Regions from separate parts of the Sporosarcina sp. P20a genome, predicted to be linked through region 3. Evidence: riboswitches for the same ligand, from Rfam matches in the RefSeq annotation. Region 3 holds a riboswitch; each other region holds the start of a gene.

Region 1 (8,266 bases), on a different contig from region 3:
CTGACGATCGCGACTTCCACGCCTTTCGTATTGGAATACGGATCCCACGAAGCGAGGATATTCATCCAGGCATAAAGGGAAGGTAGAAACGCAATCGCCGCAATGACAATGAGTGCTGCTTTATTCTTGAAGATATTCCGGAGATCCCGTCTGACTATAAACCATATTTTTTTCATTTAATATAAACCCTCACTCTATATTCCGTCATGCGCACGTTATACTAACAAACTGGAGAAGATGGTACCGTTCAAAACGTCCGTGATTTGCTTCTCTGTCAGCTGTTCATCATGCGTTTTTGACCAATCATTAACTAGTGCTAAATAAGATCTGAATAAAAGAAATGCAATCAGCTCGCTGTTACATGGCTTTAATTCACCTTTTGCGACGCCACGTTCAATCTTTCCTGCAATGAATTTCAATATTTCCTTCTCTATAGAAGTTAAAGCATCCCCTACAGCCGGTGTGCGCAACTCTTTCTCTTCTTCAATTAATTTAATGAATAACTGATGCGTCTCGCGAAATTTCAGCAACTGCATAATACGTGCATGGGCATTCTCTTGAAACGACGCACCTTCAATAGCTGTCCGTTCAGAAACATCTTTCATTTCTCCAACCATTTTCCAGACAATCGAATGAAATAATTCTTCTTTATTCGAGAAAAACGTATAGATTGTGCCCTTCCCCACATTCGCAATCTTCGCTACTTGATCCATCGTCGTTGCTTTATATCCGAACATCGAAAATGATTTTTCAGCCGCCAACATGATTTCTTCTCTGCGATCCATTATGACACTTCCTTTAAAAATGACCGAAATACCGTTTCGGTCTGTTAGTCATTATATTACATAGATTGATGGATGAATGCAAGATATTGCACAAAAAAACTATCATACAAGACATATTTTATGACTTGTATGATAGTCTACAATTTTATTTGATTACAAATACTTTTCGAATAGGTTCTATAATGATAGTACCATTTACTGATTTTACATCAGTAATTGTTAAATAGTATAGTTCGCCTTTAGTATAGCTAGTAATCGGCTTAATCTTTAATGACTTTCCATCTTCTCCGAGCGTTGTAGAAACGTTAACGATTTCGCCCGTTGCACTTCGCACGACTACTTTTTCTAAGTTCTTAGTATCATTTTTCAACGTACCAGTAAACTTAATGTTCCACTCTTTTGTTGCTTCAACTTTACTTGCAGTTGCGAAATAATTATACGGTTTGTCATTATCGAGTACTACAACTTGTCGTGTTCCTGAAGGCAGTTCAAGACCTTTTAACGCATCCTGTACTTTATCCGTTTTCCCGATTTGAACAACCATAATTCCGTCAACCACTTCTGTTTTCCCTATTTTTGCAGGTTGTAATTCCCCTGTCTTTTCATCTTTCACCTGAATTTGAAGCTTTCCATCGGTAATGGTTACTTTGACGTTTTTAGGCGCTTTGACTGGTAGTTCAGGTTTTGGATCTGGGTTGGGTGTTGGATTCCAAGTATCTCCTAAGTCTGCTCCCAAGTCCCTTGTATACTGCCAACGTAAAATATCACCCTTCTCTAATTCATAGATTCCAGCACTATATTGCGGGAACTCTCCATTTACTGAATACATCCACCCGCTTTGTGGGCCGCCATCAAATTCACCTAAATTATTAATACTCTTCACGTATATGGTTGGACCTGCACCACTATAAACGAATGGAATGGAACGACTTTCTACTTCGCGTTTTAGTGCCGTGAATGCCGTATCTCCCGATTGTATTTCAATCTGTTTCGGGCTGATAATATCCCCAGTACCCATTGTCCGTGTTTCTACAGAAAACGTAATATACGTTGGATCTGCAGGTGGAGTTACTACTGGCTTAATTATTGATTTCTCATATTGTGTAATCGCTTGTTTCAAATCACCGATTGCTACAATTACCTGTTGCTGATCTACTTCTACATTCACTTCAATTGCTTTCGCAGCTACGATTGCTGATTGCAGTTGATCACGTGAAGCTTTTGTGAATGTTCCTGCAGTTGTTCCTTCTTGAGTGGATGCTAATTTTTCCTCTGCTGTTTGAATAGCCGCTGTTAATTGTGCTTTATCAACAGTTTCTACTGGCGGCTCTACATTTTCCACTTCAGAAAATTGTTGCCAAACGGATTTGCCTGTTTTGATTTCTTGAAGCGCAATTAGGGATTGTTCTACTGCTTTCGTATTGACCCATTGATCAGCAGGTAAAGTAAAGGCAAATGCTCCATTTTTCGTTTGGAATTTGCTTAATGCATCTACAGGTGATTTTCCACCTTTTTGCCACTCTGCCGACGTTACGTCTTCTCCTAACGCAATAAGTCCTGAAATTACAGTCGCAATACTATTGGAGTTTTCTCCCCAAGTTCCCCAGCCAGCTGTATCAAGTTGTTGTTCGCGTAAGACGTGTTTTGCACGTTCAATTGCGGCATTCACCGCACTATCATCTTGATAATTTGCTAGTGCCAATAAGACCATGCCTGTCATATCAGGATCAGCTGCGTCTTTTGCATCTAATGAAAGCGAAAATCCGCCCTTTTCTTTTTCTTGCTTTAACAATTGTTGCAACGCTTTCTCTTTCGCTGTGTTATTCCATGTTCCTACATCTTGTCCGCGCTTCTCACCTGTATCTAAAGCGAGCATCGCCCAGGCGTGTTTATTTATAGCACCAATCGATCCATCTGCCTTTTGTTGTGCTGCTAGCTCTGCATAAAGATTTCGTTTAGTTGCCCATGCAGTAGATGGATCTTTTCCTACTGCTAGCAAACCGAAGATATAGCGAATATGAGCCGTATCTGATTCATCTTTCTGTAATCCAGGATCTTTAGTAAGCCAATCCGGCAATTGTGAACTAGACGCACCCAATGCAACCAATTCCGTCCAACTAATTCCAGGCACATTCCGTATGAAATTAGCCTTATTATATCTCTCCACTTCATAGAAACGTAACGTATCCGCAAGCATATCGTCTACCGTACGAATAATTTCTGGTATAGACGGAGTATTATACGCAGTAGTTTTTACATTAGACTGCACTGCTTTAGAAAGTCCAGTTATGGATAACACTTCATTTGGTACTTCACCTTGCAAAGGTAGAAGTACTTTTTGGTTACTTTCAACCGTAACAGAGCCAACTGTTAGAACTCCATTACCTATAGTCCAGTTACTAGCGTCTGAAGCGGCTTCCGTAAACGTGTCTCCACTTAATGTGAGTTCAATAGTCGGATCCTTGTCCCCGACTTTCAACTTCGTAATGGATTCAAGAACTGCATTGCGTTTATAGAAAATGTGAATCTTATCATTTTCATTGACTGCGTTATCAATTAGTGAAGTAGATGATCCTTCATTAACATCAACAACCCACTGATCACTGCCATGTAAGCTTCCATTTTGAACGTTGTTAATCGATACAAAATTCTCTTTCGCTTGATCCAACTCGTAAGGAATATTTTGTTCTTTTAGCAACTGTTCAACCACTTGTACAATCGTACTGCCTGTTTCGAAAGTTACTTCAGTATCTGAAAGAATCGGTGCATCTAACCCATCGATGTTCACGTGGGCTGCAGGTTGCTCTGCTATTAAAGCAATTCGATTCCAAACAGAATTTCCCGCTTTCATGTCTGCAAGCGCAAGCAATACTTGTTCTGTTGCCATTAAGTTCGCTCTCGGATCTTTAGCTTTCCACTTATAAGAGCCATCTCCAAACTGGAAACCTTTTATTGCATCTACTACTGTCTGATCGCCTACATGCCAATTTTCTGCTAGTACATTTTCATTGACTGCAGCTAGACCCCAAATCGCTGTCGCTGTGGAGTTGGCATTATCACCCATTCCAATTTTACCAGGTGAATTAAATCCACCAGTGGTTAAATCTAATTGTCTAGCTCGTAATAAGTTCTTCGTTCTCTTAATAGCTGCATCTGCCGCCTCTTCCCCTTGATAGTTCGACAAAGCAATCATGCCCATACCTGTCATATCTGGGTCTGAATCCGGACCGAAGAATGAATATCCGCCATCTTCATTTTGGTTATCGATTAAAAACTGGAGTGCTTTTTGTTTCTTATCCGCATTCCACTCGCCTAAATCGGCACCTAGACGTTCGCCTGTATCCATCGCAAGCAAAGCCCACATATGTTTATTAATGCCGCCAAATGAGCCTGTCTCTTCATTTTGTTGTGACGCCAATTCTACATAAAGATTCCGATTCGTTTCCCATGCATCAGCTGGATCTTCGTTCATTGCAAGTAATCCGAAGATAAAGCGAATATGCTCTGTGCCATGATGTATAGGTTCCAGATTACCTGGATCTTTTCTTTGCCAATCTGGTAATTTCCACTTACCATCATTCAGATCTTCACCTGCCGCGTAAAGTCCGACTAATGTTTGCCATGAATCCAATTTCATTCCTTTGTTTTTATAAAACTGAACGGTTTTAGCTAGTAATTCTTCCACATCTGTCTGCTCGACAACTGTTCCTTTTGTATTCTCTACACCTGTATCCACCGCTTGTACTGTCGGGGTTACAAACGACAATACCAACATCAAACTTAGCAACACAGATAATATCTTACTTATTCGACTACCATTCCTCAACGACTCCTACCCCCTATTTTTTTCAATAAAAAAATCCCGCCTCCGGAAAGAGACAAGGATGGATGGATGCGTGTTTAGACATACATAATACAACACAACATACATACCTTTTTCCGGAAGGTTGTAAGCATGGTATTATGGTAAGTCTCCTGACTTTTGGATACAAACGCAACTTCACCCTTCCCAGTACGAATACCAGTGGTTGTCTGAAGTCACTTTCCAATTACAGTGGCCGGACCGTCCAGGATTTTCACCTGATTCCTTTTTAAGTCTTGCAAGCTAGCAAGACACCAAAATACGCTATAAACTACTATTAATCATAAGGAGTCGACATAACAATTGCAATAGCAAGATTTTTGACGTGTAAGGTGTTTTCCAAATTCCTATAATTGACCAATTTATTCCTGTCCTATCTTGACTATCTTTTCAGACTATGTAACGATAAGAGATGGATAAACACTAGGGGTGCTTTAGCTGAGAGAGGCATTCGCCTTAACCCTTGAACCTGCACTAGATAATGCTAGCGGAGGGAAGTGGACATATGACGGATTTCGACCGTACTATGCAACCGCTTCGCACATAGAAGTGGTTTTTTTTGTGTGTATTTTTTGAGGAAATGAGAAGTGGTAATCATATGACTACTAATGTTTTAGAATTTACGAATGTATCCTTTCATTATCAAGCAACGAACGCTTCGAAACCAACTGCTATTTTCGATCAAGTCGATTGGCATGTGAATGAAGGCGAATTTGTCAGCATCATTGGACCAAGCGGATACGGAAAAAGCACGTTGTTCCGACTCATCACGGGTCTTGAGAATCCTGACAGTGGAGAGATTTCATTGAACGGAGAAGCGACAGCAAAGCGGTTAGGCAAAGTCGGTTATATGCCGCAGCAAGACTTACTCATGCCATGGCGAACCATTCTTGAAAATGTTCGACTGCCACTGGAACTTCAAGGAAGTACACCTTCATCAGATGAAATTATCCAGCTACTCGCTGATTTCGGATTGCCTGGAGAAGAAAACGCCTACCCTGGAAATTTATCAGGCGGGATGCGACAACGTGTTTCCTTTTTGCGAACAATCTTAACAGGTTCCACTATTTTCTTGCTGGACGAGCCATTCAGCGCTCTAGATGCGATTACACGGCTGACGATGCAAGAGTGGTTAATCGACCAATGGCAAAAGCTCGACAAAACGATCGTCTTCATCACACATGATATCGACGAAGCACTATTTCTATCGGATCGCATCTTTGTACTCGCTGAAAAACCGGTGCAGACGATTCGCGAAGTCATCGTACCACTCAGCCGACCACGTACTATGCGCGACTTGGCACGACCTAAACTGATAGAACTGAAAGAGCAACTCATCAGCGAGCTTCGTTCGGAGGCGCGGCTATGAAGAACATCACTTCGTATAGTTGGTCACTACTTTTCGTTGCGATTGTACTTGGTTTATGGGAAATCAGCGCACGTCTATACGACAAAAGCTTTCTCTTCCCGTCGCCCTCAGCGATTCTGATTCGATTATGGGAGCTGAAAACGGAGCTTTTTATCCACCACTTACCTCCGACAGCGTTAACGATTTTGATTGGCTTATCGATTTCGATCATAATCGGATCGACACTGGCAATTGCCATGTATAGTAAGAAACCGATCGAGCAGGCGTTTTACCCTATTCTGATCGCGTCGCAAACGATTCCGGTGATCGCGCTAGCACCGATTTTCGTCTTGTGGTTTGGCTACAGTATTTGGAGTAAAGTGGCGGTCACCGTACTGATCACGTTTTTCCCCATTACCGTCAGCGTTTTTGACGGCTTACGCTCGTCAGATAAAAACTTACGTGAATTAATGCTGACAATGGGCGCATCAGCAAAAGATATCTTCTATAAATTAGACCTACCTTCCGCTTTGCCGTCTTTCTTCTCCGGACTCAAAGTGGCGGTCACACTTAGCGTAATCGGTGCGGCTATTGGGGAATGGCTAGGCGCTCAGGCGGGGCTTGGGTATTTCAGCAGAAGAATGATGACGCAATTTGACAGTGCCGCCGTCTTCGCACCGATCGTCTTGCTTTCTGCAGTAGGCATTATCTTCTTTCTACTCGTCGTCGTATTGGAAAAACACTTTTTACAATGGAGGAATCACCAATGAAAAAACGTCTGTTCCTTAGCCTTACGTTTCTACTTTTATTGCTAGCTGGATGTACGAATAATACGCCTGCTACAGATCAAGAAGAGACACCGAACAATGAAAAGAAAAAAGTCAGCATCATGCTCGACTGGTATCCGAATGCAGTACATAGCTATATTTATGTAGCCCAGGAAAAAGGCTATTTCAATGAAGAAAACGTGGAATTGGACATTCAATTCCCTGCCAATCCGACAGACCCTATGAACTTGACCGCAGCAGGAAAAGTGACACTTGGACTGTATTACCAACCGGATGTCATTTTAGCGCAAGCCAATGAAGACATTCCAATTAAAGCAATCGCTTCTATCGTGCGTGAACCGCTAAATTACACCGTCATGCTAGAGGAAAGTCCGATTCAATCTCCTAAAGATCTCGAAGGCAAAACGATTGGCTACCCTGGGATTCCATTAAACGAATCTCTAATTAAAACGATGGTCACAAATGACGGCGGCGATTATGACAAAGTGAATATGATCGACGTTGGATTTGAACTCGAATCTTCACTCGTTTCAAAACGTGCCGATGCCGTGACAGGAACATTTATTAACCACGAAGTGCCTGTCATGAACTCAAAAGGATTCAAAACGCGCTACTTTAATCCAGTAGACTATGGTGTACCGAATTATAGTGAAATCGTGTTGTTAACGAGTGACGATACGTGGGATAAAGAACGAGACGCAATCCAAGCGTTCTGGCGGGCAGCACAAAAAGGCTATGAATTCATGGTAGAACAGCCTGAAGAAGCTCTCGACCTCTTGCTGAACAACCAAGATCAAGCAAACTTCCCGTTAGACAAAGCAATTGAAACAGAAAGTTTGAATGTGTTATTGCCGAAGATGGATACAGAAGGTGAAGCATTTGGGACACTGGACGAAACGTCTTGGGAAGAAGTACGAGACTGGCTACATGAAATGGAAATGATCAAGACAAAACCTGAAATCGACGACATGATTTTAGATATCAGTACGGGTGAAATGTTTTCTAAAATTACAAAGTAACACATAAAAAAGGCTATTGCGGATGTCTCCATGACTGATCGCAATAGCCTTTTTCAATTATATGAGATTAAGGTAACACCGTAAACTTCACAGCAAACGACTTCTTCATCGCAACGCCACTTTTATTCTGCAACCCTTTATCCACGCGTAAATAATGAACGCCTTGTTGCCATTCGGTAGTGGGTGTAATGAGTAATTGCATACTGTTTATAGGATCTACTCTTGCTGTAAAACTTTCGATACGTTCTGCACTATTTGGCGAGCGGGTAATATAAATATGTCTTGCATATTCTTTTCCAAGTAGCAATTCGCTAGTGAATTTGATGGTAAATACTTTATTCGTTAGTACATTTAGTTCTGGAAAATCGCCAGTAAACTCATTCGGCGGCGGGGGTGTAGCTACAGCTGGCAACGCATGGCTAAGTCGTTCTATATTAACTAATCCTGCACCGTAATACACATCT
Region 2 (8,266 bases), on a different contig from region 3:
TTGGAACCTACAGAATGATATTTTAACGGTCGTAAAATCATCTAACTATGCCCATCAAAAAGCGAATCTTGATGTATTCGATTTTGAATTGTCCGAAGAAGATATAAGACAAATTGACTCTTTAGATAAAGGTGAAGCGGGAAGAGTAGAAGGACAGCACCCGAATGAATACGAAGAGTTTGATTAAACGTATCATTTTTTAGTATTAAGTTACATTCAGTTTAATGAATACATGTAATTATTTATTTACTTTATTGTGATTTGAATCCATATGTTAGTGTAATATCCAAACAGATTTTTATATATATATCAATGGCGGAGGTGATCTCAATGAAAATGAGCCACTTGCTAATTACGTTAATTTGTGTTGTTCTTGTTTTTATCCTAATAAGTAGTGTGCAAAACGAAATTACCTGGCCATTATTAATTCTATTGTTAGTAGCGGGATTTGTAATAAACTTTTTTATCTCTTTATTATCACGTAAGGAAAAATGAGATTTGTAATTAATTTTACATTTATTATGGTTATTGCTTAGAAGTAGGGGGAATGACTTGAATGTTATTTGAGAAAAATAAGTTCAGTATATTTACGATTATTACTTGTTTAGTGATGATGGTTAGTATTGTATGGACACCACAAAATACTCAGGCTGCTAGTTTACATGTGGATGAGGTAGCTAAGATTACTTCGGAATATCTTGTATTGAATGAAAATGATGGCACAGTGATCATCGAAAGAGAAGTAGAATTGGAATCTCGAATCGGTAAAGAATATTTTAATGAGTTAGTAAAAACCTTAGAAAAACTTAATGAAGTTTTAGCGCGTCCAGAAGGTGAGAAGTACAAAAAAGAAATAATCGAAGAAGCAAACTCGAATGTTGTGTCGATGGCTAAAATAAGTGGCTGTGGCGCTGCAACTCTTGCTGGTTTTGCACATACTGGAGCCTTTACTGGGCTTATGACAGTTGCAGGTGTTAGTGGTCCAGCAGGATGGGCTTTAGGTACTGTTGTTGGCGGGGTATGGCTAGCAGGGAGTGCGGCAGCTGGGTGTTTAAAATAATCTATAGATTAAATACTGAGATTAATACTCAAAAGCCCTCCAGCAATGGAGGGCTTTTGAGTGTAACTTACTTAGTAAAGGGGTACATTGAAAATGTCTGCGATTTCAGATCCTGTTATTATGATGAAAATGACTCACCAAGGTCCGCATTGTAAAGGGACGAGGTGGGTCATTTTTTATTGTACCAACTTCAAATTCAACTTTTAAAGGACAACGGCTAAAAGTATTTGTGTAATCGGGCGCGTGAATGGAAAACGATATTGAGTCACAATACCGATGAGTTTTTCAGGAAGCTAAAAGAGCACAAATCCTGTTCTTGAATAGCAGAACATGTATTAATAATGGACACTCTCGATCTTCAAGCATTTCATACACTTCCTATATGTTACGTTTTCTGTATATTCGTGTATGCACTGTGCTTGCAGGAGAGCCAACTGTTCTTCTAACTGATGAAGATTTCGGCGTTTTACAGAGATCTGATGAATTAACTGTTCGGTTGTCATAACTCCATTCACTCCTTATTAAAGATAGATTTCAGCACCGGATTTTTTAAATTCTTCAGCTTTCTCCTTCATGCCACTTTCCATTGCTAGCTTCTCTTCTAAACTGTTTTCATCAGCGTATTTTCTAATGTCGTGTGAAATTCGCATACTGCAAAATTTAGGTCCGCACATCGAACAGAAGTGGGCGATCTTGGCTCCTTCAGCCGGCAATGTTTCATCATGATATTCCATCGCGCGTTCAGGATCCAAACTTAAATTAAATTGATCTCGCCAACGGAATTCGAAACGGGCTTTTGATAATGCGTCGTCACGTTTGTGTGCATTCGGATGACCTTTAGCTAAATCAGCTGCATGGGCTGCAATTTTATACGTAATGACGCCTTCACGCACATCATCTTTATTCGGTAAACCAAGATGTTCTTTAGGAGTTACATAGCATAACATTGCCGTTCCGAACCAACCGATCATAGCTGCACCAATAGCAGATGTGATGTGGTCATAGGCAGGCGCAATATCTGTCGTTAAAGGACCGAGCGTATAGAAAGGTGCTTCTTGGCAAATCTCCATTTGCTTATCAACGTTTTCCTTAATCAAATGCATTGGCACATGTCCAGGACCTTCTACCATGACTTGCACATCATGTGTCCAAGCAATTTTCGTCAGTTCGCCAAGTGTTTCAAGTTCAGCGAATTGTGCCTCGTCATTGGCATCAGCAATTGAGCCGGGACGTAATCCATCTCCTAATGAAAACGCGATATCGTACTGTTTCATAATTTCACATATATCTTCAAAGTGTGTGTAGAGAAAACTTTCTTTATGATGCAACATACACCACTGAGCCATAATAGAACCACCCCGTGAGACAATTCCAGTCACACGATGAATCGTCATGGGAATATAACGCAGCAGAACACCCGCATGGATTGTAAAGTAGCTGACACCCTGCTCTGCCTGCTCGATCAATGTGTCGCGGAATACTTCCCATGAGAGATCCTCCACTTTGCCGTTTACTTTTTCCAACGCTTGATATAGTGGTACCGTTCCTACTGGGACAGGGGAGTTGCGGATGATCCATTCACGTGTTGTGTGAATGTTCTTTCCTGTTGACAAATCCATGATATTGTCTGCACCCCAACGTGTAGCCCATGTCATTTTTTCCACTTCTTCAGCAATCGATGAGGAGACCGCAGAATTACCGATATTCGCATTGATTTTCACATGGAATTTACTTCCGATAATCATCGGTTCCGCTTCTGGGTGGTTAATATTAGACGGAATAATTGCCCGTCCTATCGCTACTTCATCCCGTACAAGTTCAGGCGTTACATTTTCACGGATTGCAATGAACTCCATTTCAGGTGTAATGATTCCTTTGCGCGCATAATGCATTTGTGTAACATTCATACCGCTTTTTGCACGTAATGGCTTACGTTTCAACAATGGAAATTCTGCATCTTTTTGCATATTTTCTAGTGAACGATATCCATTATCCCGCGGCTTCACTTGCCTGCCTTCATACTCTTCCACGTCATTTCGTTCAATTATCCAGCTCTTCTTGATAATTGGAAGTCCTTTTTTGATATCCACTTGAAAACCAGCTTCCGTATATTTACCACTTGTATCATACACACGGAAAGGTTCATTCGCTATTTCACCTTGATCAGTTACAGTTGGTGATAGCTCAATTTCACGCATCGGTACGAGTATGTCTGGACGACTTCCTCGTACGTAAATCTTTCTACTGGCTGGAAAACATTCATGGATATGGATTTCTTCTTGCTTCTCTTGCATTTTGTCATCGTCTCCTTTTAAGGGGCGACATGACTCGATTTAAGTGATGGGAATCGGCAACAAAAAAGACCAGTTCCGTATATAGGACCTGGTCTTCAAAACGCAAAAATACGCGTCGCTGATAAAATGAAAACTTCCCTACGCTGGTACGAGCCAGATCAGGTCCAAAGAGTCCGGAATGCGTGTACTATCATTCCATCTCAGTCCAATAACGTTGGACACCCCTAGTTATAGTATTTAATTGTTCGAACAGGAACAGTCTACCATACCTTAATCGGTTTTCAAAGAGTAATTATACTTTTAATTTCCATAGATTCCGTTATTTTCATGTAACTAGTGTGATCGGTGAGGAAACAGAAATGCATAATCAGAAGAAAACCTCCAAAATACTGTACATTCAGTCCTATAGTAAGTTTGTAGAAAAGTATATCGCTGGCTTGTCTGTAAAGATAGATCTATGGACAAGCTATTTTTATAAAAGATTTCAACACCACTCAAGAAAGCATGTAATGACGAGATGTGAATGTCTTTGTATGACTTGTAAGATGCATAAGTAGTGATGACGTGAGATAATCAAAAATGAAAAAACAAAAGAGGGAAGGAGCAAAGTAGTAGAGCTTACATCGTATAACATATCTGGGATTGAGAAGGATGAATGCTATGGGAAAGTAAAGTCAAATACATATTCTGTTTTTCATCTTGGTGCATGTCATTATGTGCCTCAAGTATGCAGTAATTGAAGCAATGATTTTATTGTAGTCTAGACACGCTTGCATACAGCTAATTAGAAATATCATTCCTATGGAGGAGGTAACCAATATATGTCCTATGTTTTACTCATTATTGGATTTGTATTATTAATAAAAGGAGCCGACTATTTCGTGGATGGTTCTTCAAATATCGCAAGACTTTTACAAATTCCGCCTATATTGATTGGGTTGACTATTGTAGCACTTGGAACTAGCTCACCAGAAGCGACGGTCAGTATAATTGCAGCGATGGGCGGAAACGCGGACGTTGCAGTAGGGAACGTAGTGGGAAGTAATATATTCAATATTACCATCGTTGTCGGAATGGCAGCATTTCTGTTTCCGTTGAAGGTACAAAGTGAAACGATCCGTAAAGAGATTCCGTTCACTTTACTGGCAGGTATAGTTATGTTGGTGTTGATGAGTGATATGGCACTACAAGGCTTCAGCAGCAATATGATTACGCGCGGTGATGGGATTATCTTCTTACTATTCCTTTCGATCTTTATGTACTATGTGATTGAACTTGGCCTCCGAAGCCGTCAAAATGCTACGCTTACACAAACCACTGAGAATGTGAAGTGGGGGAAGAATATACTAATTACCCTAGTCGGGCTGTCGGCAATTATTTTCGGAGGAGATTTAGTCGTTAGTAACGCCACGAAAATAGCTTATTCTCTTGGCATGAGTGAAACATTGGTAGGTCTTACGATCATCGCAATCGGTACTTCTCTGCCTGAATTAGTTACATCGATTTCAGCGGCATTGAAAAAGGAAAGCGAAATTGCTTTAGGGAACATCGTCGGGAGTAATATTTTCAACATCCTGTTTGTTCTCGGGGCTTCCTCTGTCATCACGCCCATCGCGGTGAACGATAAAGTATTTATTGACGTCATCATTATGCTTGTATTGACCTTAGTATTGTTGCTATTCGCTAGAACGGGCTTCAAAATTGGTAAGCGTGAAGGTCTTATGCTAGCTGTAGCGTACGTTTTGTATCTAGTGTATGTTATTTTACGTAATTAAGAAAAAATCACCAAGTTTGCTATAACGGGACTTGCTTACTCTTATGTACAACAGGGCAAAAGAGTCGATCATCGGCATGCCGATCAATAAGAGAAGGCTACTCTCCATTCATTCATGGAAAGTAGCCTTTTTTATCTGTATGGCATGATCTATAGTTATCTCCACTTATAGCCGATGCCCCAAACTGTCACCAAAATTTCGTCAATAGGGAAATTTGATTTCCTCAACTTATCTCGTAGATTTCGAATATGCGAATCGACTGTTCGAACTTCCGTATACGTATCATATTCCCAAGCTACTTGAAGCAAGTCTTCCCGTGTGAACGTCCGATTTGGCCGAGTCATCATCGCTTCAATAATATAGAATTCCTTTAACGTAAGACGAACTTCCTGCGAGTCGTATAGGATGGAATAGGACTCCAAGTTAAGAGTGAATGGACCTTCATGAACAGACTTCGGTTGAATGTCGTCCTCTGTACGCCGTAATGCCACGCGCACTCTCGCGGTAAGTTCACGCTCGTCAAATGGTTTTGTAATATAATCATCTGCCCCTTGGTCAAGTCCTTTTACAACATCTGATTTATCGGATCGAGCCGTCAATAAAATTACAGGTACAGCTGACACTTCTCTAATTCTGCGGCAAACTTCCCATCCATCCATGCCAGGCATCATGACATCGAGCAATACAAGATGTACGTCCTCCACGTTGAATAGCTCAAGTGCTTTTTGGCCGTCAGTCGCTTGCAAGCAACGATATCCGTGTGGTGCGAGGAATAGTTCGAGCAGATCGAGCATGCGTTGTTCATCATCAACAAGCAAAATTGTTTTCATATGCATCATCTACTTTCATTATAATCGTACCGTAAAGATACTACCTTTTTCTAATTCACTTTCTACCTCGATCGTGCCACCGTGTGCTTCTGTTAATTCCTTCACCGTCGCCAAACCAAGACCAGCACCGCCAAATGAACGGGAACGCGATTTCTCGACACGGTAGAGCTTTTCAAATATTTGTTGCTGATTTTCAACTGCAATGCCGCATCCGCTATCTTCCACTTGTAAAATGCTATGCTTTTTATCTTTAAACGCACGAACGATTACGGTACTGCCAGTTTCAGAATAATGTAATGCGTTGTCTAACAGATTAAGAATAATTTGTTCAAGACGCATTCGATCTGCCACGATAGGGAAATCGCGGACTTGTTCAATCATAAGCGTAATTCCTTTCAAATCAAATGATGGTTGGACGAGCTGTACAATATCTCGGATGAACTCCTCAGCAGAGAATTCGGATTTCATCACAGTGAACGTCATTTCATCCATTTGAGCTAAATCCATCAGGTTTTTCACGAGTGTTTTTAAGCGCTCGGCTTCTTCCTCAATAATCGATAAGTAGTTGAACCGCTCCGTATCACTCAGTTCTGTGCGTTGAGCAACTTTGGCATAACCGATCAAGTACGTAAGTGGGGTTCCCATTTCGTGAGACACGGACGCTAGAAACTCTTTTCGTTCGCGTTTGACACGACTCAAGTCATTGGATAATTTTCGGATGGAAGCTGCCAGTTCTCCTAGCTCATCATTCGAAAGCTTCGGCAAGTCCACATCGTACAAACCTTCGCTCATCTGTTCCGTTGCTTCTTTCATTCGAATGAGTGGACGTGTCAACCATTTGGATAGTAATGAGTAGACAACAAACAGAACGACAATGCTTCCGCCACCAGCAAGTAGAAAATGTACATTGAGTTGATTGACAAGTTGTCGAATAGGAACCGTACTTTGAAGCATGACAAGATTCCCTGAAACACCTTTTGCTTCATACGGATGCACACTGACAAGATAAGGAGACTTCTCCCAATCAACGGGTAATATAGTATCTTCAGTCAGCAGCTTTTCATTTACTTGGGATACATATGGACCGAGAATATCTTCATTATCTAATGAATGCTGTACGATATTTCCTCTATCATCGAGAATCGCGACGTCTCGTTCACCACCCCTTTCCATAAGAATAATATGGTGCAGAGTCGTTTCAGTATAATTATCTTCCAACACATTTCGATGATTGCTACCCGTCTTCAAGAGTCGATCTAGTTCTTCGTCAACCCGGGCATGTGTGATGGTCTGATGTAAATAGACCATTAGCAATGTATCCAAAATAAGAAATGAAATAATGAATGAAGCCGCTAACTTCGTTGAGATTTTATTCATAGCATGCGCTCCTTTTCCCTCTATTGAGCAGTATAAGATAAACGTATCGAAAATGTATGCAGAAAGCACCGATTACGTGTGTGACTGGCAATACTTATACAAAAATCGTGCCAACCTCTTTACGTTGGCCTTATGACAATTAAGGAGTTTCTTAGGAGTTTAGGGATTTAGCTTAAACTAAGAACAGAAATTGCTATACTAGTATTAATTTAATAAAGGAGTGAAGACATATGAAAAAACAAGTACTTTCAATAAGTGCAGCGTTTGCTCTAGTGCTTGCAGGATGTGGAGCGGCGACGCCAAAAGAAGAAGAGTCTGTTAAGAGCGAAGAAACTTCACACCATGATATGGAAGGGATGGACCATTCGAGCGATGGCAGTATTCCTGAAGGTTTAATGGAAGCGGAAAACCCGACATACCCGGTTGGATCGGAAGCAATTATTGAAACGGATCATATGGAAGGCATGAAGGGCGCTACTGCAACTATCGTTCGCGCATTTGATACGGTTGCCTATTCTATCAACTATACACCGACAGATGGCGGCCAGAAAGTGTCGGATCATAAATGGGTCGTCCATGAAGAAATAGAAGATCCAGCACCTGCTCCTTTAGACAAGGGAACTGAAGTGACTGTACTCGCTGATCATATGGAAGGCATGGAAGGCGCGAAAGCAGAAATTGAATCTGTAGAGCAAACGACTGTCTATATGATTGATTATGCGTCTACAACTGATGGAGAAGAAGTACAGAATCACAAGTGGGTTGTTGAAGACGAGCTATCAGAAAAGTAATGGTCCAATGATGGAGTTGCCTCGCGCAGCTCTTTTCATTGTATGTATGTAAAGGTCATGTACACTTTATTTAAAGGTCAAACTTTCGTTACATGTGCTCTTCTAAACAGACATAAAAATAATTGGAATAGGTTGTGAG
Region 3 (8,266 bases):
CGAATTTCTTTCCGTTTATTTCAACATGTTCCATCATCCCGAAAAGCTCTATATTCTTCGTTACCGGCATGTTTTTTTCTTCGTCCGTTACGGCAAAATCATTTAGTCGCTTTGTTGTTTGTGTATCTTCTACTTCTTGATCCAATACATCAAACGGTAAAAGGATGGAGCCATCTTCATTAATTAAAGACAGACTATCTGTAGACTTAAGTTGTGAGAAATCAATAATTATCTCTGCCCGCTCGGATGGCGTCAAAGTTACTTCATTCAATTTGACGGGTTTATTCAAGAAACCGCCATCTGTCGCGATTTGAACAAAAGATTCACCTGTATTCAATTTGAACGTGAAATTCCTAGCGTTTGATCCATTTAGTAATCGAAGACGCACTTGTTCCTTACCTACTGTTAATACAGGATTCACCGTACCATTGACCAATAACGTATCACCTATCGTCCCATCTTCGTTCATGACCGATTTATAATCTAATTGACCTTGCTCATTGAAAACTCGATCTTGGAAAACTAAAGGTATATCATTTTTTCCGTATTCTTTAGGAATTTCTAATTTCGCTGAATTAGAATCCTCAATATAAATCAACCCTGCAAGTCCTTTGTATACTTGTTCGGATGTCTTGCCCTCTGGGTGTGGATGAAACCATAACGTAGCTGCCTCTTGTGTCACTTCAAATTCTATTAGTTCTTTTTCACCTGGTTTAAGTGTTTTATGCGGTCCACCATCTGCTTCACCAGAAACTTCTAAACCATGCCAATGAAATGTTGTTTCTTCATCTAATTCATTTATTGTGTGAATTTTTACCGTTTCACCTTTTTTAAACTGAAGAACTGGCCCTAATAGATCACCATTATAACCCAATGTTTCTGTAGTAACTCCATCAAATATTTCTACCTTACCTGTTTGCGCTTTGATAGTATATTCAGTTCGATCTGCCGCATCACTAGTTAGCAATGGTGGAATATTTAATTCATTTTCACCTGTCGAGTCTTTTAAACTCACTACATTGTCATGGCTCATATGTCCGTTTCCCATTGTAGAGTCATCCATCATGTGGTGATTTCCTTCGTTACTATTTTGATTCATCATGTGGTGATTTCCTTCGTTACTATTTTGATTCATCATGTGTCGATTGTTCTGATCATTCGATTGCGCATCGTCACTACAACCACTGATTAATAGTGCGCTCATTATAAACATAACGGTTTGAATTTTTTTACTCATCTATATATCCCCTTTGTCTATTGATTTCAAGAATAGTATAGCAATAACATATGGAAAAACTATGCACATGCGATAGTTTCAAGTGGTTTTAATTATAGAGAGTCGAAAAAATTTAAAAGATTGCACAACCGATTATCTATTAAAAAAGATGCCCGGAAGTACTTCCCGGGCATCTCTTACTACAATTAAAATCTGGATTTAGCTGGTTTCTTCATCGGCGCTTTATTCATCAAATAGGAGATGAATGTATCATCCACCAGATGAGGATTGGACGAGTTCAACAATACCGCAAGATTCTTTGCATCGTCGAGTGCTCTGTGAGCGTTATGCACTTGAATTCGGTGCGCTCTCAGCAATTGTTGCAGTTTACCATTCTCAAAGCCGTAATTTTTCCATTTGATTTGTCGAACGGAGCAATACCAATCCATGTCGAGCGTTTCAGGCAATAGTCGACTGACGAATCCCCTATCAAATGATGCGTTATGTGCTACTATACCATCTGCTTGATCTAGTATTTTCAGGATTCTATCCATATCCAGCGACTTTCCTCTTACCATTTGATCGGTAATGCCTGTGAGATTCGTAATGGTCGAAGAGATCGAATAGAACGGTTCTTGAAACTCGCAATACTCATCAGCCACCCAAACAATACGATTATTATCATACTCTCCAAGCATCACGCCTAACTCGATTACTTCACTCGCCTCGGCACTCATACCTGTCGTCTCCACGTCAATAAACGCTATATGTTTTGTCATGTAAAAACTCCTTTTACACTCTATTTACATTATATCTACATATAATTATGATCATTTCTATCCTTTTAGTATATCAGGATTTCCATACTATATGTTCAATTTAAACTGCCATCAATTTTGTAAACGCGTAGTAATTTCATAAGTTGCCACACAATTCAACGTGCTGTATACTAGGATTGCTTACATAATTGTCCGTACGGGTGCTTGAGAGAATCAGGCTGAGATAGCAGATTAATCCACTGCTGACCGTTAATCTGATCTGGGTAATGCCAGCGTAGAGAGCGTGATCGATGGAATTATACAGGAATCTCTTTCCTTCCTCGGCCGTCTGCTCTTCAGACGGCTTTTTTGTATAAAAAATAAGAGGGAGTGGAAGAGTTTGAAAAAGTTAAAGTTTACCGATTTATTGATCACCATCATGATCGGTGTGGTGTTTGGAGTGTTAATGAAGTTTTGGGATGATTTATACACGGTCGTCAAACCGATCATGCCTGTTGCGCGTCAACTGCTTTACGGTATGTGGTTTATGGTAGGGCCATTTGCATTTTTATTATTGCGAAAGCCAGGTACTGCATTCATCGCAAGTATAGCAGGAGCTTCATTGTCTGCGTTTGCTGGTCATGGTATTGAAGTATTGATGTATGGATTTGCACAGGGTCTTGCTGCAGAATTACTGTTTGCTGCATTCCGTTATAAACGCTATTCCATTATGATCGCTGGGTTAGCAGGTATCGCTTCATGTCTTGCAAGTTTCGGACTCGATTTAATTTATGGGTACGCAGCACTCGAAACATGGGCACTCATTGTAAAATACGGACTACGTGCTATTAGCGCGTTCATCTTCACAGGTATTTTCGCTGTATTTATTGTAAGAGCGCTAGAAGCTACAGGCGTGACATCGTTAATTCGACCTGTTGATAAGAAAGAATATACATTGCTTGATCAGTAAACGCGGAGGAATGATCCAACTATGAATAACATCAGCGTTAGCGATTTACGATTAAAGTTTCCAGGAGAAGATGGTTTGCTCTTTAAAGACCTCTCCTTCTCTGTTAGGCCTGGTGAAAAAGTTCTCATGCTCGGCCCTAGTGGTTCCGGGAAATCTACTTTACTCCAAGTATTAAGCGGCATTATACCAAACTCTATCGAACTGCCAATGAAAGCAACAGACATTCAGTTGCCTAACTCATGGGGATTCGTTTTCCAAGACCCGGATACACAGTTCTGTATGACCTATGTCGATGAAGAACTCGCATTCGTTTTAGAGAATCTTCAAGTTCCGCGTGAAGAAATGGCACTTCTTATTGAAGAGGTATTGAAACGTGTAGACTTGCATTTGAAAGACCCTCATATGTCCATCAATGAAATGTCGCAAGGTATGAAGCAGCGGTTAGCATTAGCTTCTGTATTATTACTGGAACCTGACGTGCTTTTTTTGGATGAACCCTCTGCCTTACTGGATCCAGAAGGCACGCAACAAATTTGGTCTTCTATTAAAGAAGCAACCGCTGATAAAACCGTAATTATCGTGGAACATAAAATTGATTTGATTGCTGACTGGGTTGATCGCGTAGTGTTGTTTAATGATCATGGGGTTATGATCGCAGACGAGTCACCTGCAGAGATTTTCGCAAACTTCCAGGAAGAACTGAAACGCTACGGTATTTGGTATCCAGGTGTATGGGAAGAATATAAAACTTCCCAAGAATTTCTATCGATGATGAGAATTCGTCAAGCAGTTACATCCGAAGAAAAAATTCAGATTCAAGACTTTCACGGCTATCGTGGTCAAGTGGAGAAGATTTCTGCCAAACAGGCGACCGTACAGGCTGGTGACTGGATTACGATTGTTGGAGAAAATGGTTCTGGTAAAAGCACATTGCTTCTATCTCTCATGCAATTACTTCGCACTGACGGTGTCTATGAAGTAAACGGTGTACCGGTTGTGTGGAAAAAGAAGAAACGACAACTTCCGAAAGGTCTGTCGCTCGTCTTTCAAAACCCCGAACTGCAATTTGTGACGAACTCGATTACGGAAGAGTTAACCGTATCTTTGTACGGTATGCAAAAAACAGATGCCAATCGTTATGCGAAGCAATTGATACATTTATTTAACTTACCTGATTCTGTTTCACGCCACCCTTATCAGCTATCGACGGGTCAAAAGCGGCGTTTGAGTGTAGCAACTGCTCTTACTCCTGATACAGATATCTTGTTACTTGATGAGCCTACTTTCGGGCAGGATGCACGAAACACCTTCGCCATCCTTGAGAAGCTAGAACAGTTACGCACTGAAGGCATGACCATTTTGATGGTTACGCATGATACGGAAATTGTAGAGAACTTTGCCACAGCTGTTTGGACTGTAGTGGACGGCGTACTGCATACGGCTAATGTAGCAGGAGGTGCAAAGAATGTTCAATTGGTTCACACCTAAACGCAAGACCTGGTTATTCCGGGTCAATCCCGCGCTAAAATTCATTGTATTTTTTGCGTTCTTGATTATTACGCTTGTGAATCAAAGTTTGCCTTTTGCTATCTCACAAGCAGTTTTATACGGAATATTGTTTTATGTATTTAGCGGCTATTCACTGAAGAAGCTTTCTTTACTTTCAATTCCGTTAGTCATTTCTTTCCTGTCCACTGGGTTGACGATGTTGTTGTTCGGTAAGGGTGAAGCGGTGTTATGGCAATGGGGATTATTTAAGATTTCCGAAGAGAGCATTCAACATGCGCTGTTGCTCGGAAGTAAGTCCCTTTCATTCGGATTCGTCGGCTTTACGTTTATCTTAACGATCCAACCCGTACTATTCTTTTATGCTATGATGCAGCAGTTTCGTCTGCCGTCCAAATATGCGTATAGTTTCATTGCAGCTTTTCGTTTAATTCCTGCTGTCACTGAAGAACTACAAATTCGCAGGAACGCGTTGAAAGTACGGAATATCCAGTTTTCAAAAGGGATTAAAGGGTTGTATGAGCGATTGCAGTCCTATACCGTTCCTCTATTTGCCCAAAGTATACGTCGCGCACAACGCATTGCAGTTGCGATGGAAGCGAAGCAATATCAGATGGGGGCTGCGAGGACGTATTATTATCCTACACGGTATAATGCAATAGATAGGGTGTTTTTACTTGTCATGATAGGTAGTTTATGTTCAGCCTTTTTACTATCAGTTTATCGATAATTAACACAAAAAGTATGTAACCACATTAAAAGAGAGCACAGATCTAGTTCAGATCTGTGCTCTCTTTTTCATTACACCCGCTGATGATCTGCTCTCCAAGACTTTACAAATTTCTTAATTTCATCAGGTGATAGTTCTTCAACCACTGCTCGATTCGCAAGCTCCACGTACTCTTCATCTGAAGCAAATCTCAATGCAATCAATTGTGACTTCGTCAATCTTGTATCTAAACGGTTGCCCGTCAACATAAAGTAACGAAGCTGTTCCTCAGTGACGATCAATCGATCTTGCAAAGACAACGCATAAATACGTGCAAGCATACCTGGAATAATAGCGAGAACGATAATAGCGAATAATAGCAGAATCTGCATTGAAAAACCATGCTTTACGAATTGATAAATTCCATAGATCGCTGTTGTCAAAAGCAATACAAAGCTTAGTGGCAGCCAAATATAGTGTTGCAATGGTGTTACACGTGTATGATTTTCATACGACTGTTCTTTCATTCTTGTCACCCCTTATATACCGCTAGGGGTATTATATCTTATTTAGTGCAAGATGTGTGCGTAATTGCTCTTCATTAGGACAGTTTTCAATGAATTACGGAGCCTACCTGTCGTATTAACCTAACACAAAAACTGCCATAGCTATCTTAACGATATGCTATGGCAGTTTTGCTTTATATTATTTAATTATCGTGACAGAGCTGTTCACATGTTTGATTACTTTTTGACTGACGCTACCCATAACTAAATTTTTAAGTAATCTTAAACCACGACTACTAAGGATGAGATGATCAATTTCATTAGTGTTTACATGCTTAATGATTTGCTGATGCGGATTTCCTTGAAGTACTGTAACTTCCGCTACTATTCCCTTATCCTTTACTAACTTCAATGCAGATTGTAACTTCTTCTTTTGATGCTTATCAAGACTGTTAGGACTTTGTTTTAATAATCGCTCATCTTCTTTATTGAAGTCAATTACATGGATCAATTCCAGTTTCGCCCCAGAAAATTGTTGCATTAACATAATCGCATAATCTGTTGCCCGTAATGAATTATCTGAGCCATCTACCGCCACAGCAATCTTCATGATAAAACCTCCTAAAACTACTTTCTTCAATTTTATAATTGAGATCTTCTTTCAGCTTCTGTCACCGACATAACATTCCATTCTCATGTTCTATACCCTTTTCATGGATCTTGTAGTCCAGTACTAAATATCTGTTCTAACAATCCAAAACCATTCTACCAATTACTTAACAAAAATCCAACTATCTGCTTCTCATAAAACAACAAATCCTATATAAATTAAAATCGCCATAAAAGTCTAGTACACCAGACTATATGACGACTTCATTTATTTGACGATGGTTACTGGACAATTTGCTTGCTCCATTACACTGCGACTTACACTACCAAGCGCCACTTCTTGCATGATGTTCATTCCACGGCTACCAAGTACTAATTGCTCAACATTTTCCGTCTGCAAATGGTTAATAATTTCTTGATCCGGATTCCCTCGCAACAGCGTGATAGTTGTTCATCTTCCACTTTGTTATAGTCGGTTACAGAAATCACTTCAAGCTCGGCGTCTTGCCTATTCCCTAAAAGCGTCAGCGCATATTTCGCTGCACGAAAAGCATGTTCTGAACCATCTATAGCTACAGCAATTTTCATACTAACAGCCCCTCCTAGTATTTAGAATACTTATTATTGGTGGTATATACCAGAACGCTAGAGTATTCAGTGTTCCAACTGCTCTTCTTATCCGATTAATATGAAACCGCAAAGAACTAACACATCTATAAAAAACGTTAATTCATAGTATATGAATTAACGTTTTACATGATTTAAAATTAAATTATGCGAGCAATAAGCGGTTGGCGAGCAATCTGCCTCGAACCATAATACCAGCCCATGCTGCAAGAAAAGCTTTGATGAAGCCCCCGATTAAAAACGGAACAAAGCCTGCCATGATAGCAGCTGTCCAAGAAAGTTCCGCGATAAACTTTAGCCATACTGTACCAAACGCCAACGCAACGAACATTCCAAGTATATTGGCGATAATCGCATTGGGTAGTTTGAAACTTGTCCGCTCCATATAATAACCCGTAATGAATGCGGTTGGAATAAAGCCAATCAAAAATCCGCCTGTCGGTCCAAAGATTACGCCTAATCCCGAAGACATACCTGAGAATACTGGCATTCCTACCGCTCCCAGCGCTAAATATACTAATACAGAGATCGTTCCATAACGTGAACCTAAAATAGTTGCCGCTAAACCGACTGCAAGTGTTTGTCCTGTGATCGGAACTAGTGGAAGTGGAATTGTTAGCTGAGCCATAATGCCGATAATGGCTGCGAATAAAGCGGTTACAATCATCATTTTTAATTTATTTCTCGAGTCCATCATTTCTCTAATCCCCTTTGAGTAAACCATTATCCAAGTAGTGTTGACATTGATTTTATAGTATATAAATAGTTGTGTCAATCCTATATGACAGTTTGTTTACTCAAAGAGCACATTAAAAATGCAGTAGCTATTTAGTAATTACTCCGGTAGAAGTCTACTATCGTATAGTATATTTGTGAATTCACTTCAATTTCCGTAGAAACCTTAATTCAGTATACGCTTCACCATATTTTGAAGGTCTTCGAAATATCAAAATGCATAAACTCTACAAGAGAGTTTATCCTCCAATTCTCCAGTTATTTTTTCAACCCATGTAAAAATAAGTATGTGATCTCTTCGGCCAGTTCATCTGGTGTATGAGAGCCTGGCCAAAGTTTAGTGATCGCTAGGTATTCAATCGCTCCAACTAGGGCTGCAGCGACCACGCCGAAATTTACATTAGTATGAAAGTAACCAAGTCTTGCTTCTTCCGTAAGATTATTTTCTATTTGTGCTGTCATTTGCGCTTTAATAGTAGTTGCTTCTTCCGAAACTACGAAACCAATCCGGGCAACTTCTTCATTTTGCTGGAAGAGTTCAAAAACAGCCCGTAATCCATAAGCGATTCGCTCGGATACTCCTTCTTCTGCCACATCTGCAGGAAGTTTGCTTTGTGCTACATGATGATA
Region 4 (8,266 bases), on a different contig from region 3:
TACTAGTGACGTTGTACGATAAATGCAATGGTTTCATCCGCAACCATGTGATTCTATTCACTTTTCTAGTGAATGTCGTTATCGGATTAATCTTGTATCCAACGACTTCATTTTCTGACCGAACGCCAAGTGTCACGAACATGATTTCTCTGTTTTGGTGGATTGCGGGACACGCGGTATATGGTTTCTTTGTAGGGATTTTGATCAGCAGGAATTCAAAAAGTAAGAATTAGGTTTATTCTAATCAATTATTCTAGTATTTGTAGTTAGAACTATGTATAATCAATTAACATGAACGTTATACAAAGTGTGAACAAATCAGGAAACGGCAGTTTGTTTATATCGATAGAAGAATATGATAATTAGGCAATGAATTTCATTGAATTACGGCGTATCGAAAGAAGTAGCAATAAATATCCTATAAAAGGAAGTGAGAATGCATGTTTTTAGCTTGGAGTGAAATTAAAAAGAACAAATTACGGTTTTTACTCATTACATCGATCTTGCTATTGGTGTCGTTCCTCGTGTTCTTCCTATCGGGACTGGCAAATGGGTTAGCCAGCATGAACAGAGAGGCGATTGACACATGGAAAGTTGATGCGGTGTTACTGACAGAGGAATCCGATAAAAGTTTATACGAATCGGCACTCAACAAAGAAGTAGCCGATGAGCTAGATGCGAAAGAAACAGCTGTTGTCAGTCAAATGGGAGCTATTGCGAACAACGGTGACACCAAGCAAAACGTTATGCTCTTCGGTATTGATCGAGATGAGTTTATCAAGCCCGAAGTCACTGAAGGGGACCCGACGTTTTATGTTCAAAACGGTGTGGTAGCATCCGATGTGTTGAAAGATGAAGGCTTTAAGATCGGCGATACGCTGGAGCTATCTTCATCGGATACCGAACTGACGATTGTCGGCTTTACGGAAAAGGCTCGTTTTAATGCATCACCTATACTTTACATGAAGTTAAATGACATGCAGAAGATCAAATTTGGTGACGCGTATACAATGAATAAAGATATTGTCAACGCAATTGTCATCAAAGACAAAGATTGGGATGCACTATCCTTGCCAGACAATACGGAAATCATTGAAACGGAAACCTTCATTGAGAATCTGCCGGGTTATACAGAGCAGAATTTGACGTTAACGTATATGATTTACTTCCTATTCGTTATCTCGGCTGCAATTGTTGCGATTTTCTTGTACGTATTGACAGTACAGAAAATCAGCATGTTCGGTCTAATGAAAGCGCAGGGGATTTCCAGCGCTTATTTGGCAAGATCGGTTATCGCGCAGACATTCATTCTTGCGCTAATCGGGGTTGTCCTCGCATTCGGTCTGACATTACTTGCGGGAAGCTTCCTGCCAAATGCCGTTCCTATCATGTTTGATATACCTACCATGATTATTTATGGTTTGGTCTTAATAGTAGTGGCGATTCTCGGAGCCGTCATTTCGGTTTGGACGATTATCCGAATTGATCCGCTCGAAGCGATAGGAGGATAAAAGATGGTACTAGAATTACGAAATGCGAAAAAGACGTTCGGTGAAGGCAATACGCTAGTCGAGGCGATGAAGGAGACCAATTTTGTAGTCGAACGTGGCGAATTGGTCGCAGTCATCGGGCCATCAGGTTCAGGTAAAAGTACGTTCTTGACGGTGGCTGGGGGTCTTCAAACGCCAAGCGAGGGCGAAGTCATCATTAACGGAAAAGAATTATCGCAGCTAAATGAAAAGCAACGTTCTAAAATTCGTTTGCAGGAAATTGGTTTTATATTACAAGCTTCCAACCTTGTCCCGTTCTTAACTGTTGACGAGCAGCTCGAATTGCTGAATAAAGTGAAGAAAGGCAATATGTCAAAAGACGAGCAACGTAAATTATACGAGGATTTAGGTATTACCAAATTGCATAAGAATTATCCTTCCGATCTATCGGGCGGCGAGCGGCAGCGTGTAGCGATTGCTAAAGCGCTGTTCAGTAAGCCATCAATTCTTTTGGCAGATGAGCCTACAGCTTCACTCGATTCCGATCGGGCGTTTGAAGTGATGGAGTTGTTGCGTAATGAAACCAAGTCCAATCAGACGGCGACCATTGTTGTGACGCACGACGTACGGTTGATCAAGTACGTAGATAAAGTGTATAAGATGACGGATGGTGTGTTGAGGCTGGAGAGTACGGCTGAGGCGGATTTAGGTTTGCCTGAGTGATTGGGATGTTAGATTTTTAATGAAATAAACGCTTCGGACGGCCATTTTTAAGGCTTTCCGAAGCGTTTTTTATTGGTGGGATTGTGGTGGGGTGCTCTATGTGGCGTGTTAACCGCTCAAAGTCGAGTTAAATTGTGTAGCGGCTCATAAAATCGTGGCAGCGCTCAATACTGCCGTCTACCCGCTCAATGCAACACGCTACCCACTCTATCCAGCGAGTAAAGCGCTCATAAAACTGCTTGAGTGCTCTATGCTGCTTGTTATCCGCTCAATGTGACGTGTAAACCGCTCAATATCAAGTTTAATCGTGGAGCCGCTCATAAAATCGTGGTAGCGCTCAATGTTGCCGTCTATCCGCTCTATGCAACACGCTACCCGCTCTATCCAGCGAGTAAAGCGCTCATAAAACCGCTCGAGCGCTCAATGCCAAGAGCTATCCGCTCTATCAGACACGCTACCCGCTCATAAAACCACGCACCACCGCTCTCCCCCAAAAAAACGATCACCCCAACAAACCAGCCACAATCCTCCGCGCAACCGTAATATCCTTCGTTCCATGCACCAACATCCGGCCGTCGCGGAATAACACGAGTCGATGGTCGTCATATTCACAGGAAACCAAATAAGGGTTTTGCTTTAAATCAGAAACAATATCGCGAATGGACTCGGCAAATGGTATCAGTTCAACTTGTCGATTCTTCGGCCATGTCAGTTGAACGGTGTCGCGTCCGCACAGTACGGCGGTCCGAATGACTTCATTGGCAGACAGATAAGGATAGACAGGGGTGTCTGAGCAACTTGGGCAATTGGGTTTCTTCATGCTTTGTACGTTCATTGCGGCGCGTTCGCCTGTCCAGAGATCGACGGATTCGAGACGGGGTTCCATCGTCGCCCCCGTGATACACTTCAGCAGTTCCGCGGTTTGTCGGGCAGCAGTTGTGACGACGATGGGCGAGATGACGCCGACTGTATCGCATGTCAAAGACTGTGGCGGCAATGCTTCGAGCAGGCAATGTAAGCAGGGCGCTTCTTCTTTTACACCAATCGGAAACGTCAGACCGTAGCTACCGACGCAAGCACCCATGAAGAAGGGGATGCCGAGTTGTAATGCGGCATCATTTGCGAGTAATCGAGTTTCGATATTATCTGTGCCATCGAGAATGAATTGATGGCCTTCGAATAATTCGAGGACATTTTCAGGCGTGACATCCGCCACAATCCCACGAACTTTCACGTCGCTGTTGATAGCGCGCAATCGGTTTTCCGCAGCGATCGCTTTAGGCAATTGATCGATGACATCTTGCTCTGTATATAATTGCTGTCTATGAAGATTGGTCCATTCCAAAATATCGCGATCGACAATCGTCAGTTCGCCGATCCCTGCCCGCACTAGCATCTCCGCTCCGGAAGAGCCGAGCGCACCAGCTCCTAAGACGAAAACTTTTGCTTCGCGGATACGTTGTTGCCCAATTGGTCCGATGGGTGCAAACAGTTCTTGCCGAGAATATTTACCGATCAAGTCGTCACAAGCCCTTCAGTCGGACTGCTAGCTACACCATAATCACGGACCGGCATACGTCCAGCTTTATAACCGAGACGTCCCGCTTCAATCGCGAGCTTCATTGCTTCCGCCATCATGATAGGATTGGCGGCTTCCGATACTGCCGTATTCAACAATACACCGTCTGCGCCGAGTTCCATCGCAAAAGCTGCGTCTTTTGGAGAGCCGACTCCTGCGTCAATGATGACGGGTACATTGGATTGCTCAATAATAAATGACAAGTTCAATGGGTTCAGAATGCCTCTGCCCGAACCAATCGGTGCAGCACCCGGCATAATAGCGTGAACACCTAATTCGCATAGTTTTCTCGCAAGTACTACATCGTCTGACGTATAGGGCAATACAATGAAGCCTTCCTCTAACAGCATTTCAGAAGCGCGTAATGTTTCCACGGGATCAGGAAGCAGCGAACGGCTACATCCAATGATTTCAACCTTTACCATGTCGCAAAGTCCGGATGCTTTGGCGAGACGTGCGATATGTACGGCTTCTTCTGCTGTACTCGCTCCTGCTGTATTTGGCAGCAATGTATAGCGCGTCAAATCAAGTCGCTCTAGGAAATTGGGCTGTGATGCTTCGAAAATATCCATGCGTCGTACCGCAAACGTCAGGATTTCTGCTTCCGATACAGCGACTGCTTGTTCCTGTATTTTAAATGAAGGATATTTCCCTGTACCTAATAATAATCGTGAAGAGAATTCTTTATCTGCAATTTTTAACATCTTCATCCGCCTCCTACAAAATGTATGATTTCAATTTGGTCTCGGTCCATGATCGGTGCGTCGTAGTGATCTTTCTCCAAAATCTCTTTGTTTTTCTCCACAATCAAAATGCGATCACCAAGTCCTAAATGTTCAAGTAACTGCTGAATCGTCCCTACTTCTGAAACAACTGAATACGATTTTCCGTTCAGATCAATCATTTTCTCCATAAGATACCTCTCCTATTCTATAACTTTGTAAGATTTCCAGTGAACGCATAGGAGATAATACGGCCGCACCTGCTACGTTATTTCGTTGTAAAATGGGCAGGTGATGCGGCTGAATTCCGCCGATCGCATACACGGGAACCGAACTACACTCAGCAATAGAAAACAATTCTTCCGTTCCGCGCGCTGGCAGTCCAGGCTTCGATGACGTCTTGAAAATATGCCCGTACAGGAGCCAATCAGCACCTTCTTGCGTAGCTTCCTTTGCTTCCTTCAATGAATGAATCGAGCAACCGAAAGTGAGCTCAGGAAATTTTCGATGTGCCTCCCGTAACGGCATACCATAACCAGTCAGCTGTACTTTTGAGAGGTTCAGTCTTCTAGCTAAGTGAGGTCTGGCATGAAGAATGAGCTTGTCGAGTGGAAATTCAGTACTGGCAAGACGCGTAACTAGATCTACTAGTTGTTCGTCTGTCTTGGACTTTTCCCGCAAAATGATGGCATCAAGAAGCGGTGCTGTCTGCAACAAATCTAGTGCCAGTTCATCAACCGAAAGACGGTCGTCGGTCACGCCAAGTAATTTCATTCATTCCCCTCCAATAGAAAAAACCACTTCCCGAATCGGAAAGTGGTAGAAATGTCGACAGAAATACATACGGAACGACTCGCCACTTCCCTCCGCAGGTGCTAACCTGTTCAGGTAATAAGGGTTTCAGAGCCACACTCTTTTCTCAGTCCTTGTGAAGGATTCCCCTAATGGTCAAAATATTTGGTTTTCAGAACTAGCGTATCATGCCCATGGTGGAATGAAAAGAGTTTTTTTGAATAAGTACTCATCCCGCAATTTAATTGCCGATATCGATTTCTACAACAATTACAGTGATCGTTAAGGATGCTTGTTTCTAGTGGAGCCAAATCAATATGTGTCTTGATGGGGGGTAGGTATTCTACTTAGTACGAATTTCAAATAGCGCTCCGAAAATAGGTAGAACGTAATTGTATGAAAGTATATGATAATTTCCTCCTCTTCAAGTGTATTTATTATCCTAAGTATAAGATTATTTTGTGAAATCTACGTTGAAGTCCGTCAAGTTTCGTCAAACAATACTTTTTCTTCTCGTCAAAGTGCTTTATACTGAATAAGTAGTACACATTTATGAATAGAGGAGAATCGTACGGATGAAATTAACCTATTCTGGTAAAACGAAAGACGTCTACCGCTTGGAAGATGGCCACGTGCTATTGAAATTCAAGGATGATGTAACAGGGGAAGATGGTGTATTCGATCCAGGTGCCAACACAGTAGGCCTGACGATTGATGGTGCTGGGAAGTCCGGACTTCGCATGACACAATACTTTTTTGAGAAATTGGCGGAGCAAAACATACCGACACATTACATCGATGCCAATCTGGACGAAGTAACGATGACGGTGAAGCCTGCTACGGTCTTTGGTAAAGGATTAGAAGTGATTTGTCGATACCGTGCGGTCGGAAGTTTCTTGCGCAGATTCGGTGCGTACGCTGAAGAAGGACAAGTACTTGATGCTTTCGTGGAAGTGACATTGAAAGACGACGAACGTCGAGATCCACCTATTTCAGAAGATGCTTTGGCCCAACTTCACATTTTGACGCATGAAGAATACGCAACACTTAAAGAATTAACTCAGCAAATTTCTGAAGTAGTCCGTTCAGAGATGGCCGAAAAAGGTTTAGAGCTATATGATATTAAATTGGAGTTTGGTCGTGATCCTGAGCGGAATATCATGTTGATCGATGAAATTTCAGGAGGCAATATGCGCGTTTATCAAGGTGATACATATATTGCACCAATGGAATTAGAAAAGATATTATTTTCATAAAATTCAACCGGAAACGAAAAATGTTTCCGGTTTTTTATATTCTCTCTCAGGCTATACGCTGACTGGCTTAGCTGAGTTTTACTTTTTAATCAAATAAATAAATAGATATATTTACTGTTGACAACGTTTTCGGAGTTTCCTATAATAGCAACCAGTGTCACAGGCGACACCTAGTTTGCTTCTTCGCCAGTGTGTGAACGTTGGTTGGATGAATGCGTATGGTAGTAAATTTTAGATAATGAAAGTGTCTTTCATATCAGCGAATCGTTAATATATCTGCTGTTTCCATGAACAAAAGCTCCCCGCTTTTGTAAAGGCGCTCTTTTTTGCTCTTCATACTGCAAGGCAGAAAGATAGCACCCATAGTAGCCAGCAAGAATCTCCATTTTGGCTTTTCTACGTAAGTACCCTTGCTATATCCGCTAGATTCATAACTAGAATCTGCCGAGTGTATGTGCTCGGTCCGTAAAAACCTCACATTAATGACTATTCGACGAACGTATTGGAAGTAGATCGTGTTCTCGGGTAACGAAGCACACATCTTAGAAATTCACAGATGATGAATACTTGTACAACTACATGTAAGAGAACTTGGAGGAGAAACTGTTTGGACACAAAACACAAAGTTTCGATTGCAGGACTAGATCCGAACGATCCGTATTCATTTCGTATTCCGACTGTAAATGATGGAAAGTTCATCTGGCAGCTCATTAAGGATACGAACGTACTTGATTTGAATTCCTCTTACAGCTATTTGCTGTGGGCAGACCAATTCAGCGATACGAGTATTATCGTAGAAGATCATGGAAAGCTTGTAGGCTTCATTTCAGGCTTTATTCAACCAAAAGCGCAAGATACATTGTTTATCTGGCAAGTCGCAGTCGATGAATCGGTACGTGGTAAGCGTATAGCTTCCCATATGCTGCATACGATTTTGCAAAGTGATGCATGTCGAAATATTCGCTATCTAGAAGCGACCGTCACACCATCTAATGAGGCGTCCACTAAGTTATTTACAGGCTTAGCACGTGATTTGGAGACGGAATGCACGATTACGGATGGCTATACGACAGATCAATTCCCTGGTGGCGGGCATGAATCAGAAGAACTGTTCCGCATTGGACCATTCTGAGAAACAAGCCGATTGCCGCAACATGACACGGGAAAATACAGAATCTAACGGAGGAATTAATTACACATGGTACTGACAAAAAGTCAGAAAGTAATGGAAGTATTCGAGAATCGCGAGTCGCAAGTGAGAAGTTACAGCAGAAGTTTCCCAACAGTATTCAACAAAGCAAAAGGCTATAAGATGTGGGACACGGAAGGTAAAGAATATATCGATTTCTTCGCCGGCGCAGGTGCTTTAAACTACGGCCATAACAACGATAGAATGAAAGAAAAGCTGATTGAATATATTCATGATGATGGAATTTCACATAGTTTGGATATGGGGACGACGGTCCGAAAAGAATTTCTTGAACGATTTAACGAAGTGATCTTGCAGCCGCGAAACATGGACTATAAAGTAATGTTTCCTGGTCCTACTGGGACGAATACAGTTGAGAGTGCGCTGAAAATCGCCCGCAAAGTTACGGGACGTCAAAATATTGTAAGCTTTACAAATGGTTTCCACGGCATGACGCTTGGTGCGTTGTCTGTAACAGGCAACTCATACAACCGCGATGGAGCCGGAGTACCGCT

What was found. A riboswitch is a leader RNA that binds a small molecule or an ion and turns the genes downstream of it on or off. The one in region 3 is predicted to bind thiamine pyrophosphate.
Region 1: another riboswitch for thiamine pyrophosphate. It lies ahead of CSV72_RS10045 (ABC transporter ATP-binding protein); the one in region 3 lies ahead of CSV72_RS06600 (ECF transporter S component).
Region 2: another riboswitch for thiamine pyrophosphate. It lies ahead of thiC (phosphomethylpyrimidine synthase ThiC); the one in region 3 lies ahead of CSV72_RS06600 (ECF transporter S component).
Region 4: another riboswitch for thiamine pyrophosphate. It lies ahead of CSV72_RS05720 (thiamine phosphate synthase); the one in region 3 lies ahead of CSV72_RS06600 (ECF transporter S component).

Annotation. Positions count from the first base shown of each region.
Region 1 is NZ_PDYT01000010.1:42,866-51,131, reverse strand. Features, by position in the region: gene CSV72_RS10060 (YhgE/Pip domain-containing protein) at 1-176, opposite strand, end outside; gene CSV72_RS10055 (TetR/AcrR family transcriptional regulator) at 216-785, opposite strand; gene CSV72_RS10050 (DUF4430 domain-containing protein) at 931-4,611, opposite strand; cobalamin riboswitch at 4,734-4,921, opposite strand; TPP riboswitch at 5,063-5,160, shown strand; gene CSV72_RS10045 (ABC transporter ATP-binding protein) at 5,246-6,016, shown strand; gene CSV72_RS10040 (ABC transporter permease) at 6,013-6,765, shown strand; gene CSV72_RS10035 (ABC transporter substrate-binding protein) at 6,762-7,802, shown strand; gene CSV72_RS10030 (S8 family peptidase) at 7,870-8,266, opposite strand, start outside.
Region 2 is NZ_PDYT01000002.1:19,976-28,241, reverse strand. Features, by position in the region: gene CSV72_RS03580 (aldo/keto reductase) at 1-187, shown strand, start outside; gene CSV72_RS03575 (hypothetical protein) at 557-1,060, shown strand; gene CSV72_RS17115 (hypothetical protein) at 1,443-1,565, shown strand; gene thiC (phosphomethylpyrimidine synthase ThiC) at 1,582-3,354, opposite strand; TPP riboswitch at 3,473-3,590, opposite strand; gene CSV72_RS03565 (calcium/sodium antiporter) at 4,176-5,129, shown strand; gene CSV72_RS03560 (response regulator transcription factor) at 5,285-5,959, opposite strand; gene CSV72_RS03555 (sensor histidine kinase) at 5,978-7,336, opposite strand; gene CSV72_RS03550 (YdhK family protein) at 7,567-8,127, shown strand.
Region 3 is NZ_PDYT01000004.1:48,748-57,013, reverse strand. Features, by position in the region: gene CSV72_RS06610 (multicopper oxidase family protein) at 1-1,237, opposite strand, end outside; gene CSV72_RS06605 (exonuclease domain-containing protein) at 1,423-1,995, opposite strand; TPP riboswitch at 2,182-2,293, shown strand; gene CSV72_RS06600 (ECF transporter S component) at 2,375-2,944, shown strand; gene CSV72_RS17220 (ABC transporter ATP-binding protein) at 2,966-4,432, shown strand; gene CSV72_RS06590 (energy-coupling factor transporter transmembrane component T family protein) at 4,410-5,180, shown strand; gene CSV72_RS06585 (DUF6526 family protein) at 5,252-5,686, opposite strand; gene CSV72_RS06580 (universal stress protein) at 5,865-6,275, opposite strand; gene CSV72_RS17145 (universal stress protein) at 6,543-6,674, opposite strand; gene CSV72_RS06570 (universal stress protein) at 6,647-6,862, opposite strand; gene CSV72_RS06565 (biotin transporter BioY) at 7,047-7,598, opposite strand; gene CSV72_RS06560 (TetR/AcrR family transcriptional regulator) at 7,895-8,266, opposite strand, start outside.
Region 4 is NZ_PDYT01000003.1:30,033-38,298, reverse strand. Features, by position in the region: gene CSV72_RS05750 (hypothetical protein) at 1-233, shown strand, start outside; gene CSV72_RS05745 (ABC transporter permease) at 441-1,511, shown strand; gene CSV72_RS05740 (ABC transporter ATP-binding protein) at 1,515-2,213, shown strand; gene CSV72_RS05735 (ThiF family adenylyltransferase) at 2,716-3,732, opposite strand; gene CSV72_RS05730 (thiazole synthase) at 3,729-4,502, opposite strand; gene thiS (sulfur carrier protein ThiS) at 4,499-4,705, opposite strand; gene CSV72_RS05720 (thiamine phosphate synthase) at 4,689-5,288, opposite strand; TPP riboswitch at 5,359-5,467, opposite strand; gene CSV72_RS05715 (phosphoribosylaminoimidazolesuccinocarboxamide synthase) at 5,882-6,562, shown strand; gene ectA (diaminobutyrate acetyltransferase) at 7,170-7,694, shown strand; gene ectB (diaminobutyrate--2-oxoglutarate transaminase) at 7,761-8,266, shown strand, end outside.